DNA from 3 places in the Paenibacillus sp. FSL M8-0334 genome. Region 1 is predicted to be linked to each of the others. Evidence: riboswitches for the same ligand, from Rfam matches in the RefSeq annotation. Region 1 holds a riboswitch; each other region holds the start of a gene.
What was found. A riboswitch is a leader RNA that binds a small molecule or an ion and turns the genes downstream of it on or off. The one in region 1 is predicted to bind thiamine pyrophosphate.
Positions count from the first base shown of each region.

Region 2: it holds a riboswitch for thiamine pyrophosphate, as region 1 does, so the genes downstream of both, tenA (thiaminase II) here and MKX64_RS07470 (ABC transporter substrate-binding protein) in region 1, are expected to answer to the same signal.
Region 3: it holds a riboswitch for thiamine pyrophosphate, as region 1 does, so the genes downstream of both, MKX64_RS14705 (ECF transporter S component) here and MKX64_RS07470 (ABC transporter substrate-binding protein) in region 1, are expected to answer to the same signal.

Region 1 covers NZ_JBBOCH010000001.1:1,707,163-1,713,418, forward strand. The annotation lists gene MKX64_RS07455 (LacI family DNA-binding transcriptional regulator) at 388-1,419, shown strand; gene MKX64_RS07460 (EAL domain-containing protein) at 1,629-2,675, opposite strand; gene MKX64_RS07465 (VOC family protein) at 3,045-3,431, shown strand; TPP riboswitch at 3,684-3,795, shown strand; gene MKX64_RS07470 (ABC transporter substrate-binding protein) at 3,909-4,952, shown strand; gene MKX64_RS07475 (MTH1187 family thiamine-binding protein) at 4,974-5,267, shown strand; gene MKX64_RS07480 (ABC transporter permease) at 5,264-6,019, shown strand; gene MKX64_RS07485 (ABC transporter ATP-binding protein) at 6,072-6,256, shown strand, end outside.
Region 2 covers NZ_JBBOCH010000001.1:1,208,991-1,215,246, forward strand. The annotation lists gene MKX64_RS05270 (PA14 domain-containing protein) at 1-1,243, opposite strand, end outside; gene MKX64_RS05275 (hypothetical protein) at 1,635-2,072, opposite strand; gene MKX64_RS05280 (aspartyl-phosphate phosphatase Spo0E family protein) at 2,190-2,369, opposite strand; gene thiD (bifunctional hydroxymethylpyrimidine kinase/phosphomethylpyrimidine kinase) at 2,640-3,467, opposite strand; gene thiM (hydroxyethylthiazole kinase) at 3,467-4,309, opposite strand; gene tenA (thiaminase II) at 4,331-5,035, opposite strand; TPP riboswitch at 5,176-5,279, opposite strand; gene MKX64_RS05300 (hypothetical protein) at 5,323-5,526, opposite strand; gene MKX64_RS05305 (cytochrome P450 family protein) at 5,785-6,256, shown strand, end outside.
Region 3 covers NZ_JBBOCH010000002.1:140,619-146,874, forward strand. The annotation lists gene pdxR (MocR-like pyridoxine biosynthesis transcription factor PdxR) at 1-223, shown strand, start outside; gene MKX64_RS14690 (helix-turn-helix domain-containing protein) at 246-1,031, shown strand; gene MKX64_RS14695 (SDR family oxidoreductase) at 1,306-2,175, shown strand; gene asd (archaetidylserine decarboxylase) at 2,197-2,997, opposite strand; TPP riboswitch at 3,188-3,301, shown strand; gene MKX64_RS14705 (ECF transporter S component) at 3,443-4,066, shown strand; gene MKX64_RS14710 (ABC transporter ATP-binding protein) at 4,101-5,762, shown strand; gene MKX64_RS14715 (energy-coupling factor transporter transmembrane component T family protein) at 5,759-6,256, shown strand, end outside.

The DNA.
Region 1 (6,256 bases):
TCGGACTACTTTCTTCGGACTACTTTCTCAGGCTACTTCCTTAAGCTGCATCCTTAGCCATTCCTCAACCCCCTCTCTTACGCCACTCTTTTCCGCCGCTCTCTCTGCTAATTCCCCCCTAATATTGTGCAAACGTTTGACTTCAATCGGGATTTTTGGAGAAAAAGAACCCCCTGATCGTGGATCGTCCCGCCTTCCTGCTGTTGCACAGTATATTTACAAGCACACCGTTTAACGTTAATATAGCAGTTGTAACCGTTTAACTCTATCTGTGCCAAAGGATTGGTTAAACCTTTAACACTATGGATCCGGACCGTATTAAATGGAGCCTGCTTCACGATTTTCTTCCATTTAATCAAGCAAACGGTTCCACAGGAGGTCCTTGTTATGAATGTAACGATTAAAGATGTTGCCAAACGGGCGGGAGTATCCCCCTCCACGGTCTCACGCGTGCTCTCCAATCACCCGAGAATCAGCCGCGAAACATCGCAGAAGGTTCGAGACATTATGGAGGAGATGGGCTATCACCCGAATATGATGGCCAAGAGCCTGGTGTCCAAAACGACGGAAACGATATGTGTCATTCTGCCCAAGCCCGCCGAGGAACTGTTTCTGAATCTGTTCTTCATGGAGCTTATCCGCGGCATCGTCACCCAGGCCAACCGTTCCGGCTATGATGTGCTGATCAGCTCGGGCGGCAGTGAGAAGGAAGAAGTTGAAGCGGTGTCCCGCTTGCTCAATGGCCGCCGTGTGGACGGAGCTATCCTTCTGTATTCCAGGCAGGACGACGCGGTCGTTGACTACCTGAAGGCGAATGAATATCCGTTCGTGCTTATCGGGCGCAGCGAGAAGTATCCGGATCTGCTGTCTGTCGACACGGATAATGTACAGGCCGCTTATGATGCGACCAAACACCTGATTACCTTCGGCCATGAGCGGATCGGCTTTGTCAGCGGGCCACCGAATCTGATGGTGTCCCAGGACCGCCTGAAGGGGTATGGCCAGGCATTGGCAGATGCCGGGCTGACCATGCGCAAGGAGTGGATCGTGGAAGGCGAGTTTCTGCAGGAAAGCGGCTATCGTGCGATGTCCTTTTTTATGAATTTGCCGGAGCGTCCAACAGCGCTTGTTATCGTGGATGACATCGTTGCCTTCGGGGTACTGCGGGGATTAAACGAGCTTGGGTATAAGGTGCCCCAGGATGTATCCATCATCAGCTTCAACAATATTTCGTTGTCCGAATTGTCCAATCCGCCGCTCAGCAGCGTGGACATCGGCATCTATAACCTCGGCTACACCGCTTCCCAGGCATTGATCCAGAGCATTCGCAATCCTAACGAGAAGGGCCGCCCAAGCCGCTATATTATCCCGCACCGGCTCATGATTCGCGAATCTTCGATGCACTCTGCCCCGAAGTAGTGGTGCATCGCTTTATTCAATCGTTTGCACATAAGCCGGTTGCTGCTGGATGCGACCTCTTATACCACCCTGCTGCAAGCTCAGGAGAAGTGCTTCCCTGGGCTTGCTCCCTATAAAGCTTTCAATCACACAACTATCCTGATAAATAAAAACGAAGGGAAGTTTCCTCCCCCTCGATCATTTTCCATATCATATGAATGTTGAATCCCTTAACATAGCATCAGTTGCGACTGGGGTCCCTTGAGCGGTCTTTCCGCCGGTTTCCCAAATAAATAGCCCTGGGCTAGTTCGATGCCGATCTGCCGGCAGTATTGGAACTCCTCACGGCGTTCTATTCCTTCTGCAAGCACCTTGGCCCCGAATTCATGGGCCGTTCGTGTAATCATCTGAAGCTGTTGTTGTTTCACACTGTTCTGCTCGCAATGGTCAATCAGGCTGCGGTCGATTTTGACATAATCGGGCTTCAGCAGCACCATCTGCTCCAATGTGGAGTATCCGGCGCCCACGTCATCCATGGCTAAGGAAATGCCGTGTTTACGATAGGTATCAAAAATCGCCTGGAGATGCTGAATATCATCAATTCTTTCCGTCTCAACAACCTCGAACACGAAATCGCACGGGTCCAGATGATGGCTCTCCAGCACGCGAAACGTCTGCACCAGCGATTTCTTCGGGTCCGAAATCGAGGAAGGCAGAAAGTTGATAAACCGCTTTACACCACTCGGCAGCCACTTGGCGCTGGCCTCAATGGCCGCATTGCGGGCTTCACGGTCCAGAAAATAATGCAGACCTGCACGTCGTGCTGTATCAAAGAGCCTCTGGGGAGGGAATGGCCTGCCGTTCTTAGCCGGACGCAGCAAAAATTCATAAGCCACAATCTGCTCGCAGCGGTCTACAATAGGCTGCATATGGCTCGTAAATTGTTGATCCAGGATAATATTCAGCATATCGCATTGATCATTCTCCGGCCCGAGCTGCTCGGCCATCGTCCACGGATGGTGCTGCTGTGGAGTCGCTCCGTCCATGATGCGGAAGCTGATCTCTTCCCTTGATCCATTCGGAAGTCCCCGAAGCAGCCGGATTAGCGATACCAGCTCATCCCGCCCCTGATAGCTGACAGCACACCCTTCGCGGGTATTGCGCACGGTGCCGCCCCACCCGTCAAGCAGATGAAGAAGCTCTGCGTAAGCTGGTCTGATCTGAACAATTCCCTGGTCCTCAAACGGTTCAAAGGTGCTGCGGTTGTCGCACAACATGTTCATCCCCCTCGGCAAGCTTTCACTAAGCTTCTTATCGGCATTTGGATATGAATTCTTTGTATAATATGCTTTTTTGTAATGAATATGTAAAACAAAACAATCAAAGTTAATCATTTGCATTATGTCTGACAAGCGTTGAAGCAATAAAGAAGAAGGGGAACGCGGCCCGCCCACTTTCGTGATCCCATGATTTATGTAAACCTTGCTGGTGCAAAAGGATTAAAAATCCATCTATAAATCATGATACTTTTCACCCATTAAAATGTAAAGAAAAGTTAAGCGAGAACATATATACCCACTTGACAGGTAGGAATTATATGTTAAGATGTGATTCAAATTGGACGAACAGGAAAGGATGTGGCCAGTATGCCATCTCATAAACGGCTCGATCATGTCGGAGTTATGGTGCGGGATCTTGAGGCGACCATCGACTTCTACACGAAGGTTGTCGGTCTTGAATTGAAGGATCGTGTCAAGCATACGAACGGGGTGATCGAACTTGCCTTCCTCGGCTTTAACGGCAGCGATGAGACCGAAGTGGAGCTTATACAAGGATACAACGACAGCCTTCCGGCTGAAGGAGCGGTACATCACTTTGCAGTGAGCACAGACCAGATCGAGGCGGAGTACGCCCGGGTTCAGAAGCTCGGCGTGCCGCATCTTGATGAGGAAATTGTGACGCTGCCAAACGGCTACCGTTATTTCTTCCTTCATGGGCCAAACGGAGAATGGATTGAATTTTTCCAGCGCTAAAAATGATTCCCCCGCGCGATCACGACGAGGCGAGGCTTTAGTATACGAGTCTCGTCTTTTTCGTATTGCTTCATCGATGCGATATTCAGCGCCCATGCCCATCGAGTCTGGCGAATGCAGCTGTTTGGGGGCTGGATATGATCAAAGACGAGCATCCCGCCTGGAAATAGTCCGGCTCTCTCTCATCCCGCACAAGCTGGACAGCTCCAGCCATTAGGTCTATAATAACGGTTAGTTAAGCCTATAACTTCATCATACTTACAGGGGAGCTGGAATCGGCCGGCTGAGAGTGTATCCCATCAAGATACTGACCCTTACACCTGATCTGGGTAATGCCAGCGTAGGAATCCTGACACTGCGGCTCGATATGGATGCCGTGGAATACTTACGCCGTCATGCGCCCCGAGATCCTCGGGGCGTTTCTTATTATTGTGAAGTCACAGGCAGCTAGAATGAAGATGAGGGAGAGAGAAGAACATGATTAAACCGAAATGGACCGCGTTATTGCTCGCATGCATGCTGCTTCTTGTCGCGGCCGGCTGCGGCACAGACAATCAGAAGAGCGGCAGTACGCCGAATCCGAATGATGCTGGCAACAGCGGGGAGACCGCGGAGGCGCCGCGCGATATCCAGCTGATGCTGGATTGGTCGGCCAATACCAATCATACGGGACTGTACGTCGCCAAGGAGCTCGGCTATTACGAAGAAGAAGGACTCAACGTAAGCATTGTGCAGCCGGGCGCCGGCGGCACGGATACGCTGGTCGCCTCGGGGAACGTGCCATTTGGCATCAGCTATCAGGAGGGCGTGACACTTGCACGGACGCAAGGGCTTCCGCTCGTGTCGATTGCGGCAGTCATTCAGCATAACACCTCCGGATTTGCCGCTCCGGTCGACCGGAATATCAAGACCGCAGCTGACTTTGAAGGCAAGGCCTACGGCGGCTGGGGCTCGCCGGTGGAAGAAGCCGTCATGAAATCCATAATGGATATCGACGGCGCTGACGTCAGCAAGGTGAACATCGTCAATATCGGGGATGCCGATTATTTTACGGCGGTTAAACGCGACATCGATTTCGCCTGGATCTTCTATGCCTGGACCGGGATCGAGGCAGAGCTTCGGGGAGAGCCGCTGGACATGATCTATGTGAAAGACTACTCGGACAAGCTGGACTACTACACCCCAGTGATTGTAACCAACGAAACGCTGATTCAGGAAGATCCGGAGCTGGTTAAAGCGTTCATGCGCGCCACGGCAAAAGGATATGAATATGCGATCAACCACCCGGAGGAGGCTGCCGATCTGCTGATCAAGGCCGTTCCGGAGCTGGATGCAGAGCTGGTGCTCGCCAGTCAGAAATGGCTGAGTCCGCGCTATCAGGACGATGCCCCTCGCTGGGGAGAGCAGAAGGCCGAGGTATGGTCCGGCTATGCCGAATGGATGTTTGAACGCGGCCTGCTGGACCAGGAGCTGGATGCGGACAGCGCGTTTACGAATGAATTTTTGCCGGATACCCCTTAATTAACGAAAGGAAGATTGCTCATGGCCAACACACTGTTAAGCATTCAAGTCATCCCGAAGACACCGGACGGCGGGGACAGCATCCCCTATGTCGACGAGGCGATCAAGGTCATCCAGGAATCGGGCGTCAAATATGAGGTGCACCCGCTGGAGACGACGATGGAGGGCGAGCTGTCCGAACTGCTGCAAATTGTCGAACGGATGCATGAAGCGCTCGTCAAGGCAGGCAGCCCAGGCATTATATCTCAAGTCAAAATCGCACACTATCCAGACGGCATCAGTATGGACAAGCTAACGGAGAAATACCGTCCATGAGAAGCTGGTGGAGCTTGATATGGCCGCCCGTGGGGGCGGTCCTATTCTTTTTGGTGCTGTGGCAGGGCGCCGTGTGGCTGTGGGATATTGAACCGTATATTCTACCTGCCCCTTCATCCATCGGGCTTGAGATGGTATCCGGCTCACCAGTGCTGCTGAATCATACGCTGGCCACCCTGCGGCTGACCCTGATCGGCTTCCTGATCGGAACAGGCACCGGCATTGTCATTTCCCTGGCGCTGCATCTTATTCCAATGCTTCGAAAGGCACTGTATCCGCTGCTTATTCTCAGTCAGAATGTGCCTACCATCGCGCTGGCCCCGCTGCTCATGATCTGGTTCGGGTTCGGGATGCTGCCCAAAATCATTGTCATCACCCTCGTCTGCTTCTTCCCCCTAGCGGTGGCTGCCCTGGACGGGCTGGCCCGGACAGACCGGACGATGTTGAATTATATGAAGATGACCGGGGCGGGCACCTGGCAAATCTTCACCAAGCTGGAGCTGCCTCACGCCCTCCCTTCGATCTTCTCGGGGCTACGGATCGCCGCCACCTATTCGGTCATGGGCGCGGTCATTGGCGAGTGGATCGGAGCTGACCGGGGCATCGGCTACTATATGATGCTGCAGAGAGCCGGCTACCGCACCGACCGGGTCTTCGTTGCCATTCTGATCATCGTGCTGCTCAGCCTGCTGATGGTGGCGCTGATCGCCCTGTTGGAAAAACGGCTCATTCGCTGGAGCCGCAAGTCATGAAGCCGGCGGGAAGCCCAGTCACTTACATGTCTATAGAAAGGAGATCCACCGCATGCGTGTGAACAACATGAACGACACCCCTTCTAGCTCCCCGGAGTTATCCGGGACATCCACCCCGGCACGGTCTGACTCTACGGATAATCCCGCACTTGAGGTCCGTCATATTCGCAAGGCGTTTCGTCAGCGGCGCGGGGAGATGCAGGTGCTGGACGATCTGTCGCTCGCTGTACAGCCAGG
Region 2 (6,256 bases), 500 kb from region 1:
CTCCAACCGCAGTAGATGCCGTTGTTCTATACGTAATCTCGCCGCTCGGCATGTTGGTGCGGTATACTTCCTGCCCATTCAGGTAGATGACCGCTCCGTCGTCCCGAATCAAGGAAGCTTCCAGCTGTTTAATTGCAGCTGCATCGGTTACTTGGAACTCCTGACGGAAATACGTTGTTAAATGTTTGTTCCCTGCATCCGAGCCATACCCGATCCAGGTGTTCAAGTCTTGGCCTTTGCCGCTGCCTGCATACCCAAGCGGGGCAGGGGCCTTCTTCCAGCTGCTGTCATCGAAATTCGGCTCCTTCCAGGCCGTGCCTTGATCCGAGCCGTCATCCAAATAAGTCCACTGACTATCCTTCTCGATAAAATGGAGTCCAGCCGCAAGGATGGCGGCGCCTGCTGCTCCAACGTTGATGACCGCAGCGGCTTGATGAGCCCCGTCCTCTGTTGTCACTGTAACAACCGTGCTGCCTTCGGATACGCCGGTAACGAGACCATTCGCATCGACCCCAGCCACGGCAGGGTTATCTGATGACCAGATCAGATTTGGCGTAGCGGCTCCTGGCGGTGAGAGGATGGCCGACAGCTGCTCTGTTTCACCTTCCAACAGATCCAGATTCGGCTTGTCGATGCGAATGCCATCCGGCTGCACCGCCGATGCACCAACCATCGAACCCCAAGCCTGGAACTCGTAAATATTCGCTGCATACCCTCCCGTCGCAGCATCCGCCGCGCCAGGATCCGTAATGTTCAGTTTAAAATATCTTGCCTGAACAGGGACGCTCAGCGTATGTGCAGTCTCTTGATATGTATTGCCTGTCACCGTTACTGCCGGCGTCCAGTTCACATCATCGGTGCTCACTTCAATCGAATAGTCCCGGGTATTGTAGCTGTCCGGTTCACCGGCTGCTCCTGCATGAAACAGCACGAATTGGCGCACGAGAGCCTCAGCGCCAACGTCTACCTTAATCCAATACGGGTTCGCTGGATCCGGCAGGCTTGAACCTCCTGCATAGCTCCATTTCCCGCTGTTCTTGCTGCCGTCGATTGCTTTAGACGGAGCGAAGTCATCCGATATGTATCCGTTCGCCGTTGCCGTGACTCCTGCTCCGGCGAATACATTCGTATCTGTGGCTGCCACGCCAGCCATCTGCGCCGGACTGTACCCTGCTGGCAGCAGAGAGGTCAATAACATAACTATGGCAAGCACACGGCTTGTCAGCGTGATCCTCTTCTTCACTTTCTCTGTTCCCTCCTAAAACATTATAATGTTCGTACATAAGGGTACGTGCTTCTCTCCAGACATTCAATCCATGCATTGTAAAGTGACGAACAATTCTGTGTAAATATTTGAATATGCATATGCGCATTTCGAGATGGAAGGAATTTCCTTATTATGTTCGATCACAATAAACACGCTTACATTTCCAGTTGGTTGTTAGATACTATGAGAGACTTACTTATTATAGAAGGAAAAAAATAAACAGGATTAGGGGGGAGTTCGTGGGAAGGGGAACAGACGACAAACAACTATCTGACCAAATAAAAAAGCAGCGACCTTCGCTGCACGTTAATATGATTTCAATTCGTCAAAACGATTCTATGTCATATTCAATTCCGACCGATCATACTTAATGCCTGCGATAATGGTAGAGGACCGTTCGATAGATTTGACCGGAAAAGATTCGGAACCCGAATGCGCGGCCCGACCACTTCCGCAAAATTCCGCAAAATTGCTTCCACTCGGCGGGGTAAGCATTCAGACCCGTGATCCGTTTCCGTTGATCGCCCCATTCAATCTCCAGGCTCCAATGGGTTCCTTCACTGGCCCCAAGGTCCACATAATGATCATGCCAGTTAAAGATCCGGCAGTTTCGAAGGTCCTCTACGAGAGCAAGCTTGCTCTCCATTCCTGTCAGGGGCCGCGGGCTGATCTCGGCAACAATGCCTTGTTCCGATAGCTCCCAATAGATTTCTCCTGCTGCGAAATCAATCACGATGGTGCATCCGGGACCCAAGGAGCCTCGGATTGTAGCCATCATTCTCGTTAATTGCCTGTACTGATCCATCCATAGTCCCCTTCCTGATGTCATGATTCCGAGGCAGAACCCTCTCATTCTTCAAGTGAGCGATCTCCGTCGAATACCCTTGTCTATCCGAATCCGCTCAGGAATTAAACGTCTTATTTACGCAATGGGTTTCACATTTTTACGGTACGTTGATCGATAATATCGGTTGAGAAGCTCGTCCAGTTCCATAGATTGCTTAAGGACCCTCGGATGCCGCAAACCATACTGCTGCTCCATCTGATACAGCAGTTGTCTAGCATCTTCTATTCGCTGCAGCATCACGTCAGTATACATCATCGCTCGCACCTCCTCGTGTAATATTTTAGAATATAATGTAAAAATAATGTTTTTAGTTTGTAATGCATTGTTTCTGTTTATACACTAGAGTGTACCAGTGATGGTTGTCACATCCATTCTTACCGAGTCGAACGGAAGCGAATGGTTAATGTCATGTAAAGTCAATGGGGCGGGATGTAAAAAAACAAGCCCCGATATCTATCGATATCGAAGCTTGTCTATCTATCTCGTCTACATATTCAGCTATAATGCCTGATTGCTTGATCCTGATTATACGAGCATCCCATTGCGGCGGCGGTAGGCCCAATGGTTGGTTGGACCATGACCGTGGCCGATTCCCAGCTCATCCTCAATCGCTGCCTGGATGAAGGCTTTGGCATCCAGAATCGCCTGCGATGGAGAGATGCCCTTCGCCAGACCGGCCGTAATTGCAGCTGAGAAAGTACAGCCTGTTCCGTGTGTATGCGTGGTCTTTACCCTTTTGCCTATCAGCTCGGTGAAGGATGAGCCGTCATAGAACAGGTCCAGCACCTGGCTGCTCCCGCCCTCTTCATCATGGCCACCCTTGATGACAATCATCTTCGGCCCGGACTGATGAATACGTCTCGCAGCCTCTCGGCGGTCCTCCATCGTCCGAATCTTCATATCCGCCAGCGCCTCCGCTTCCGGAATATTCGGCGTAACGACCATCGCTAGCGGCAGCAGCTCCTCCTTCAGCGCCTGGATCGCTTCCATCTGAAGCAGCTCCGCTCCTCCCTTGGCAATCATCACCGGATCAACGACCACCTTCTCCCAGCCAAAGGCTCTTATTTGCTCCGCTACCAGCCGTATAATCTCGGCACTGAACAGCATCCCGGTCTTCAGCGCATCGACCCCGATATCGGTGCCGACCGCATGAATTTGCTCTGCAGATGCTTCCGCCGGCAGCGGATAGACCCCTTGGACGCCGAGCGTATTCTGTACCGTAATGGCCGTGATGGCCGACATGCCATAGGCTCCCAGCTCCTGAAAAGTCTTAAGATCCGCCTGGATACCGGCACCGCCTCCGCTGTCGGAGCCCGCAATCGTCAGCGCTTTATATACCCTGTGCTCATTCATCATGATGTTATTCCCCCCGTTGCCGCATAATCCTGCACCGTCGCATGCCCGGTCAGCGAGTCCGGTGCAAGCCGGTCCAGTTCATCCAGGAAGGCTGTCTGGAAGCTGCCCGGCCCCAGATCTGTCGTGCGTGCCCCCGCTCGGAAAGCCGCTGCCCCGTAGAAGGCCAGCCCAGCTGTACCGGCAAGCAGCACGTCCGGCTCCACCGCGGCAAAGGCGCCAAGCACCGAGGTCAATAGACAGCCTGCTCCCGTTATCTTAGTCAGTCTGGCATCTCCGCCACGAACCACCCGTAACGTGTCCCCATCTGTAATGACATCCTCCGCTCCGGTAATGGCCACGACGGTGTCCAGCTTGCGTGAAGCCCGAACTGCAAGCTCGGAATGGCCGCTGCTCGATTCGTCATCCCCTGCATCCACGCCGCGAATGCTCCGGCTCTCTCCGATCAGATGGGCGATTTCAGCCGCATTGCCTCTGACCAGCGCAACGTTGACCTCTTGCATAATTCGAAGCGACGACTCCGTACGGAAAGGGGTTGCCCCGGCGCCAACCGGGTCCAGCAAGACCGGTACGCCGTGAGCATTGGCGGATTGCCCAGCAATAATCATTGCATCGACCTGTTCACGGCTGAGCGTCCCAATGTTCAGCACGAGGGCACCGGCGATCTTGGCCATATCGGCCACTTCCTCCGGAGCATAAGCCATTACAGGCGAAGCGCCCAGCGCATAAAGGCCATTTGCCGTAAAATTCGTAACAACGACGTTGGTCATGTTATGAACGAGCGGCTTCTCATTTCGCACCTTAGTGAGAAGTCCAGAAAGCTTTTGTTCCAACAGACTCATATCATCCTGCCTCCTACATACTCAGATCGGCTGTACAGGCCGGGAGATCGCTTCCGGCATCGGCACCGGCCACGCCTCCAGCTTATAAGCCATATCCCAGAACATATACTCCAGCTGGCAGCTGAGCATAAAATGCTCCTTCATCCGTCTGCGCTCATCCGCCGTTGCCGTTTCCGCCCAGGCATCCACCCTTTGACGAAATTTATCCGTGGCACCTCCCGCCCGGCTGCCGTAGAACTGAATCCATTCCTGGAACGGATGATTCTCATCCGGGTTCACTTCCTCCATCAGCCTGCGGCCGATTTCCAGGTACGTCCATGGGCATGGCAGCAGCACCGCCATAATCTCGCCCAAACTGCCCTCGTGCGCCACCGTCAGCATGTGACGGATATAGTGATGTGCGGAAGGCGCCAGCGGGTAACCCTGCAATTCCTCGTAACTGACGCCAGCGACCGTACAAAAATTATGATGCGGGTGAATCTCACTGTTCAGGATAAACGAGATCTGCTCGTTAAATGCCGCGATGTCCTCCCGGTTCGCACATTTGGAAATCGCGATGCCATAAATCCGCATATAGGCATTTAAATACTCGAAATCCTGCTTGACGTAATGGGTCAGCTGCTCCTTGCCCAGCTGTCCTTCGGCAATACCTCTGACAAAGGGATGTTGAAAAATAGCCTCAAAAATACCGTCCGCCTCGCGGCGAAGCTCCTCTGAAAAACGCATGTATACCCCACCTCCTGAAAAATAAAGAGCAGGGAGTCCCGTGATCACCGATTTTCGTGGACAACCAAAAAAGCCGCCCCGAAAACTGGAGCGGCTTCATCGCATAGGACCGACAACGTCAAGTGACGCTGCCATCCTGTATTATGAAGGCTCCACTTTCCTACGCTAGTACGAACTAGATCAGGTTCAAAGGGTCCAGGATATGCTCCTGTCTCAGCCGCTGACGGCTCCCCTAGTGGACTTCCTATTCTTTTGACTAATACTGTACAATAGGTTTTCTTCTGCTGTCAAACTTTCATTTGATGGCTACTGGTTAACCATTTGCCGACGCGGACTGACCGATTTCTTTTGCGACGACGAAGAATACCGAGCGGGTTCTTCTCCTTCTGTCTTTCTTCATACAGCTGCCGGACCCCGCGCATCAGCAGTTTGTATCTCATATCATCATTGTGGCTGAACTTTCTCATTTCTTCGAAATACTCTTTTGTCATGGACATCACCCTAATTACATAAGTCTATAGACCTAGGTTATAGGATGCTGCTATACAATTTCTTTACATGGGTGCCGATTCGTGTCCAAATGCAGGTCAAAGTGACGTCCGTCACAATTTTGTCATAAAGATACTCTTTACAAATAAAGGTTTTGACAATTAAAAAATGGAATATATATCATGTGCTTTATCCCAGAAGTTCGCATATCACAGCGGCGAATCGTGAGCAAGGTGCCGCACAGAAAGGAGATCGTCATGTTGAATAGCAATGAGGTCCACCCGCCGGAGTTGTTCACCGCAGCCTTTACACACAATCCTTATCCCGATTATAAAAAGCTGCGCCATGCGTTTCCGATCTACAAGGTTGTGTTCCCGAGCGGAGAGCCCGGATGGATCATCAGCAAGTACAACCATGCGGTTGAAGTGCTGAAGGATTCGCGCTTTAGCAAGGATATGGTCAAACGGTACGGGCCCGAGAGCCGCAGCGTGTTCACGAACAACATGCTGTTCTCCGATCCGCCGGACCACCGCCGTCTGCGGGGGCTTGTGCAGAAAGCTTTTACTCCGAAAATGATTGCCGGCATGCGCAGCCACATCGAGGATATTGCCAACGATCTTCTGGACCAGGTGTCCGGACGCGAGCAGATGAACTTGATCGACGACTACGCCTTCCCGCTGCCGATTATTGTGATTAGCGAAATACTCGGGGTGCCGCTCGAGGACCGGGACA
Region 3 (6,256 bases), on a different contig from region 1:
GAAATCCGGCGAGGCCTATAACAGGTTCAGACAGGCGGCGCGCGACCGCGGGGTTGTGTTCCGCAATGCGTCCGTGTATCATTATACTTTCGCTCCTCCGGCGGCCTGCTTTGCATTTGCCCATCTGAACGACAGTCAGATTGAAGAGGGGGTTCGCCGGCTGGCTGCTGCGTGGACAGACATGCTGAAAAACAGGTATGATGGTGGAGGATCAATTTTTTGACATAGATGAGGGGGAATGAGTGATGCTGAACGCATCGCCGTCTTCTTTTGTAATCAAGCCCGCGCTGGCGAAGATCGTCTGCGAACCGGGATGGAAGTGGCAAAAGCGTGAAAAACCGATGCAGAATTACGATTTGTTTTATGTCTGGAGCGGGGAAGGGATTGTCGAGCTGAATGATGAGCCATATACGGTCGGGAAAGGGAGCTGCTTCCTGTTTCGTCCGGGCGATCATACGAGCGCGACGCATAATCCGCAAAAGCCGTTGGTTTTGACATATATCCATTTTGACGTTACGGAGCCGGTAACGGAGGTTCCCGCTCCATACCGGCAGCTCTCCGAGACGATGGAGTTCGAGAATTTGCTGGCAAGGTACGTCAGGCTGTATCTGGACAAGCCCTTCGGGGGGGAGGAAGAGGGACAGCTGATTCTGAAACAGCTAATGATTCATCTTCTGCGTGCCGATCTGGCTGAGCCGGTTGTAAAAAAAGCGAGCAATCAGCTATCGGAAGCCATCCACGAAATCGCCAATTATGTCCGCCAGCATCCAGGCATCCCGCATCGGGTGGAGGATTTGGCTGCCAGAGCCGGATTATCACCGCGCTACTTCTCCATCAAGTTCAAAGAACTGATCGGGACGCCAGTGCAGTCGTATATTATCCGGATGCGCATTGAGCGGGCGCAGCATTTGCTGCTGCATCAGGGGATGAATGTGACCGAGGTGGCTGATGCGCTGGGCTACCGGGACATCTTTTTCTTCAGTCGGCAGTTTAAGCAGTACACGGGGAAAAGCCCTTCCGAAATCCGTTGATGCGTCAATTTCGAACATTCCGATTGGGTCATTTCGCCATGAGGCGGCGAAGTGCGGATCCCGCGCGCTGGGGCGTCCTTGTGCACTGGGTGGAGCGAGGCCCCGCTGGTATTGCGGGCTCCGCTCCGCTTGAACCGCTTAAACGAAGCGCCGACACCGTTCGCTGTCAGAGATTCATGGCATCAGAAAGCGCAGATTACACCCTGCTCCGGACTGAACCCGGTTGCGGGATCATCTGCGCTTTTTTTGGCTGTAACCAAAAGGAGGAAGGGGAATGACAAAGATAGAGGAACAGCGGGTGGCCCTGGTCACAGGTGCTTCCAGCGGCTTCGGCATGCTGATCAGCTTGGCGCTGGCCCAAGCCGGATACATTGTAGTTGCGGGTGTTCGGAGACCGGAGGCAGAAGATGAGCTGCGTTTGCGTGCGGAACAGGAAGGGGCTTGCGGGTTGATTCATCCGCTGCGGCTGGACATTTGCCGCCTGGAGCACATTGAGCAGGCCTCGGCATACATCGAAGATACCTACGGCCGTCTCGACGTGCTGGTGAATAATGCCGGTGAAGCGGTCGGGGGCATGGTGGAGGAAGTGCCGCTTGTGGATTGGAGAAGGCAGATGGAGACGAACTTTTTTGGCACGCTGGCGGTGACACAGGCGATGCTTCCTCTGCTGCGTACAACCGGGCGCGCCAAAATCATCATGCTCAGCAGCATCAGCGGTGTGGTTGGCTTTCCGGGATACGGGCCGTATGCCGCATCCAAATTCGCGGTAGAAGGGTTTAGTGAAAGCCTGTCGATGGAGCTGGCCCCTTGGGGTGTCGATGTGGTGCTGGTCCAGCCGGGCGCTTATGGCACCCCGATCTGGCGCAAGAGCTTTGGGGCGATCCAGAGCGGGGAGCATTCCCCGTACCGCGAGGTATTAACCGGCGTGCTGGCCTATTCCAAGCGGACAGCCGAGCAGGCCGGAGACCCGATGGAGGTCGCCAGGCTGGTGACACGGATTGCCACTATGCGTAAACCGAAGTTTCGTTATCGCCTGCCCCGTTCGACCCAGTGGTCGGCCTGGGTGAAGCTTCTGCTGCCGGACCGGCTGTTCCAGCGCATCGTCATGAGGCTGCTGCGTCAGAAGGACGCAGGCAGGGAATAACGCTGACGCAAGAACAGGGGACTAGTTTGCTTTTTCATTCGGATGAAGGACTCCCAGAAGCTCGCCCATTTTGACCCTTGAGCCGGTCTCTAAATCTCCGCGTGGCGTGAATGTGCCGCTTTCGGTCAGAAGCACGACGGTGGAGCCGAATTCGAAGTAAGCCAGCTCATCGCCGATCTGCCACTGCTTGACCTCGTCGCTCACATATTGAATGCTGCTGACGTTCATCGCGCCAACCTTCACAACAGCGACCTCGCCGAATTCATGCGCAATGTATGTAATCAGCCGTTCGTTCCGGCTCAGCACGGACCGGATATGGGTCATTGCAAAATCATTGACCGGGTACACCTTGCCCTTCAGATGCTCGCTTTCCGTCTGCACGCCGGTAACCGGGGAGTGAATGCGGTGGTAATCCGTCGGACTTAGATACAGCACAAATACATACCCGTTGATATAATGCTCAATTCGCGGGGAGTGGTTCAGCAGCTCGGCAATCGTGTAGTCTTGCCCCTTCACATTGACAATGGTGCCTGCCTGAATCAAACCCTGCGCGGTAATGGTGGCATCGACCGGACTGACCATGGCGCTCTGTGTATCATCGATGGAGCGCATGCCGATTTTCAGTCTGCGGGAGAAGAACTCGTTCAGCGAGCGGTATTCGTGAATTTCCTTCTCCGCTTCGTGGGCGGGAATTTGATATACCCGAATGAATGTCGGTATAAGATAACGGCTGACTCCACTGTGAGAGAAGCGCCCCATCAGCTTGGAAAGCCACTTTCGGGAAGACAGTTCGGTCATTAGCCGCAGCAAATGTTTAGCCATGAAATTCTCCTTTTCCTGCATGTGTCTATAGGATCTTGATGGCGGTTTCATATCACCGGTTGATAGACGCATGGTAAGTACAATCTGATATTGACACAGTTTTGATTCGAAATCAATAAATCGGTCAATTTGTAAAATGGTTCTTGCAAATTTGCGATGGGCTGTGTATTTTTAGATTAGCATAAAACCGAATAGGGAGTACGGGGGCTTGAGTGAATCAGGCTGAGATTGCAGCTGTTATCCCGCTGCTGACCGTTAATCTGAACTGGGTAATGCCAGCGTAGAGAATATCCGACCCTGCCTATACTAGGGCCTATTTTCCGTCTGCGCATTTTTCCAGACGGTTTTTTGTTGTGTGGATTTGGAATGAATGAGCAGCCGGCCGGCGCGAATCTTGCCAATCCTGTTCGCCACGAAATAAAGGTTGAGAGGGGTATGAAGGTTTATGGGAGTTCCAGTTAAAGAAAATTTGGAATTACAGTCCCGGAAAGGACTGCGAGTCAGCGATATTTTGGTTACCGTATTGGTGTCACTGGTGTTTGGGATTGTGTATCACTTTTGGGGATCGGTATATAGCTTGCTCAAGCCGTTTCAGGCGGATGAGCTGCTGTACGGGATGTGGTTTGCAGCGGCAACGCTTGCTTTTCTGCTGATCCGTAAGCCGGGCGTCGCGATTATTGCAGAGTTGGCGGCCGCGCACGTGGAAGTGCTGTTTGGCAGCGGCTGGGGTCTGACCCTGCTTATGTACGGGCTGATTCAAGGACTTGGAGCCGAGCTGGTCTTTGCGGCATTCCGCTACCGGAACTACAGCGTGTGGGTTGCTGCAGCGGCAGGAGCTGTGGCAGCGCTTGGCTCGATGGTGCTCGATTTCTACTACAGCTACACGGATGATTTGGAATCCTGGCTGTTCATTGCCAAATACGGCATGCGTATCCTCAGCGGCGCGGTCATCGCCGGTCTGCTCATGGTGCTGCTGGCGAAGGCGCTTGAGCGTACAGGCGTAACGGCGCTGCTCCGCCCGGCTTCATCGAAGGATTACGAAGCATTGGACGATCCGCGCCATGGCTGATCAGGGAACTGGGCGCAGTGCCGCTTGGGAGCCGATGGCGGCGGAAGGGCTTCGAGAGCCTAGGGAGCAGGCAGTATCCGTGGAGGGGCTCCGGCTGAAATACCCCGGGGAAGAGCGGCTGACGTTCAAGGATGTATCCTTTAAGGCCGCGCCGGGTGAAAAAGTGCTGCTGCTCGGGCCGAGCGGATGCGGAAAATCGACGCTGCTGCAGGTGCTCAGCGGCATGATTCCGAAGGCGACCGAGGTGCCGATGAAATGTGAGAACCGGCAGCTTCCCCGTTCATGGGCTTACGTGTTCCAGGATCCGGACACGCAGTTTTGCATGCCGTATGTGGATGAGGAGCTGGCTTTCGTTCTGGAGAATCTTGCGGTCCCCCGGGACGAGATGAAAGCGAGAATGCGCGAAGCGCTGGATGCGGTCGGCCTGCATCTCAAGGAGCTGCATATGCCGATCAGCCACTTGTCACAAGGAATGAAGCAACGGCTGGCACTGGCATCGGCACTGCTGCTGGAACCGGAGGTGCTGTTCCTGGATGAGCCTTCGGCTCTGCTTGATCCGGAAGGCCGGCGTCAGATCTGGGAAGCGGTGAAGCGAGTGTCCGCCGGACGTACCCTGATCATCGTGGAGCACCGGATCGAAGAGATGGCAGACTATGTGGACCGGATCGTGCTGTTCGGACCGGATGGCGTGATATTGGGCGAAGGCCCGCCGAAGGAAGTGTTCGCTCGTTATGAATCGGAGCTGAAGTCCTACGGCATCTGGTATCCCGGCGTGTGGGAGGACTATGCAGCTTCGCGCGCGGGGCAGCAGTGGTTCCCCCGCATCGCTTCGAGCAGCGCGGCTGGATCGTTATCCTCCCTGGAACCGGTGGTGGCCTCCTCCGGTGAAGGGAGGGGGCGTCCGGATCAGGAGAATGAAGTCGTGAATCCGAACGCGAGCGTGAACGCGAATCGCTGCAGCCGTGAGCCGCAGATCACGCTGCAGAGCTTCGCAGGCCAGCGGCGCAGTCAGCCTGTGATCGCATTGGATCATGCGGAGGTATTCCCGGGTGATTATGTGGCGATCCTCGGCCCGAACGGAGCTGGCAAAAGCTCGCTTCTGCTAAGCCTGATGGGCTTACTGCCATCTGAAGGGACCTACATTCTTGGCGGCGAGCATGTGGTTAAGGGAAAGCGGAAGAAGCTTCGCAAACGCAGGGAACAGCAGCTTCGCCAGATCGGGTTTGTGTTCCAGAATCCGGAGCTTCAGTTTGTCACGGAGCGTGTGGGAGATGAGGTTGCTTATTCCTTGCTGGTGGACGGTATGCCTGCCAGTGAAGCGGAGGAAGCATCTCGCAGCATTCTGGAGCGCTTCGGTCTGCATGGGCTGGAAGGAAGGCATCCGTATCAGCTGTCAACCGGTCAGAAGCGCAGGCTCAGTGTCGCTACGGCCATGGCGAGACAGCCTTCGGTTCTGCTGCTGGATGAACCCACCTTCGGGCAGGATGCCCGCAATACGTTTGCGATCCTGGAGATGTGCGAGCAGCTTCGGCGCAGCGGAACCGCGATCCTGATGGTGACACATGAGCTGCAGATCGCTGAGATGGCCGCCACGCATATATGGGAGATTCGCGAGGGCAGGGTGGTGTCCCAGAAGGTGTCGCCAAGATTACATGCGGCAGAATCGGACATGGCCTTGGCGGAGGTGAGTTCATGAGCTTCTGGGGACCTGTCCGTCACACCTGGCTGCATCGGACGAATCCGGTTGTGAAGCTGGGTGTCATCTGTCTGTTGTTCTTCATGACCGTGCTCACTCATGATCTTGATGTCATCATCTATCAAGCGATGATCTTCACGGTTTGCTTGCTGCTTCTAAGCGGCATTCAGCCCTGGAAAATGCTGCTGTTTCTCATTCCGTTCATGATGGCGTTCCTCGCTTCTGCTTCGTCGATGATGCTGTTCGGTAAAGGGGATACCATCTGGTGGCAATGGGGCCTGTTCAAAATATCGGAGGAAAGCTTCTACCGCGGTCTGCACCTCGGGTTCAAAGGCATCGCCTTCGCAGCCGAAGGCCTGCTGCTTGTAACCACAACGCAATCGGTCGACTTGTTCTATGCGTTAATGCAGAAGCTTAAGCTTCGGCCCAAGTATGCGTACAGCTTCATGGCATCCATCCGTCTGCTGCCGATGGTGTGGGAGGAATTCCTTATT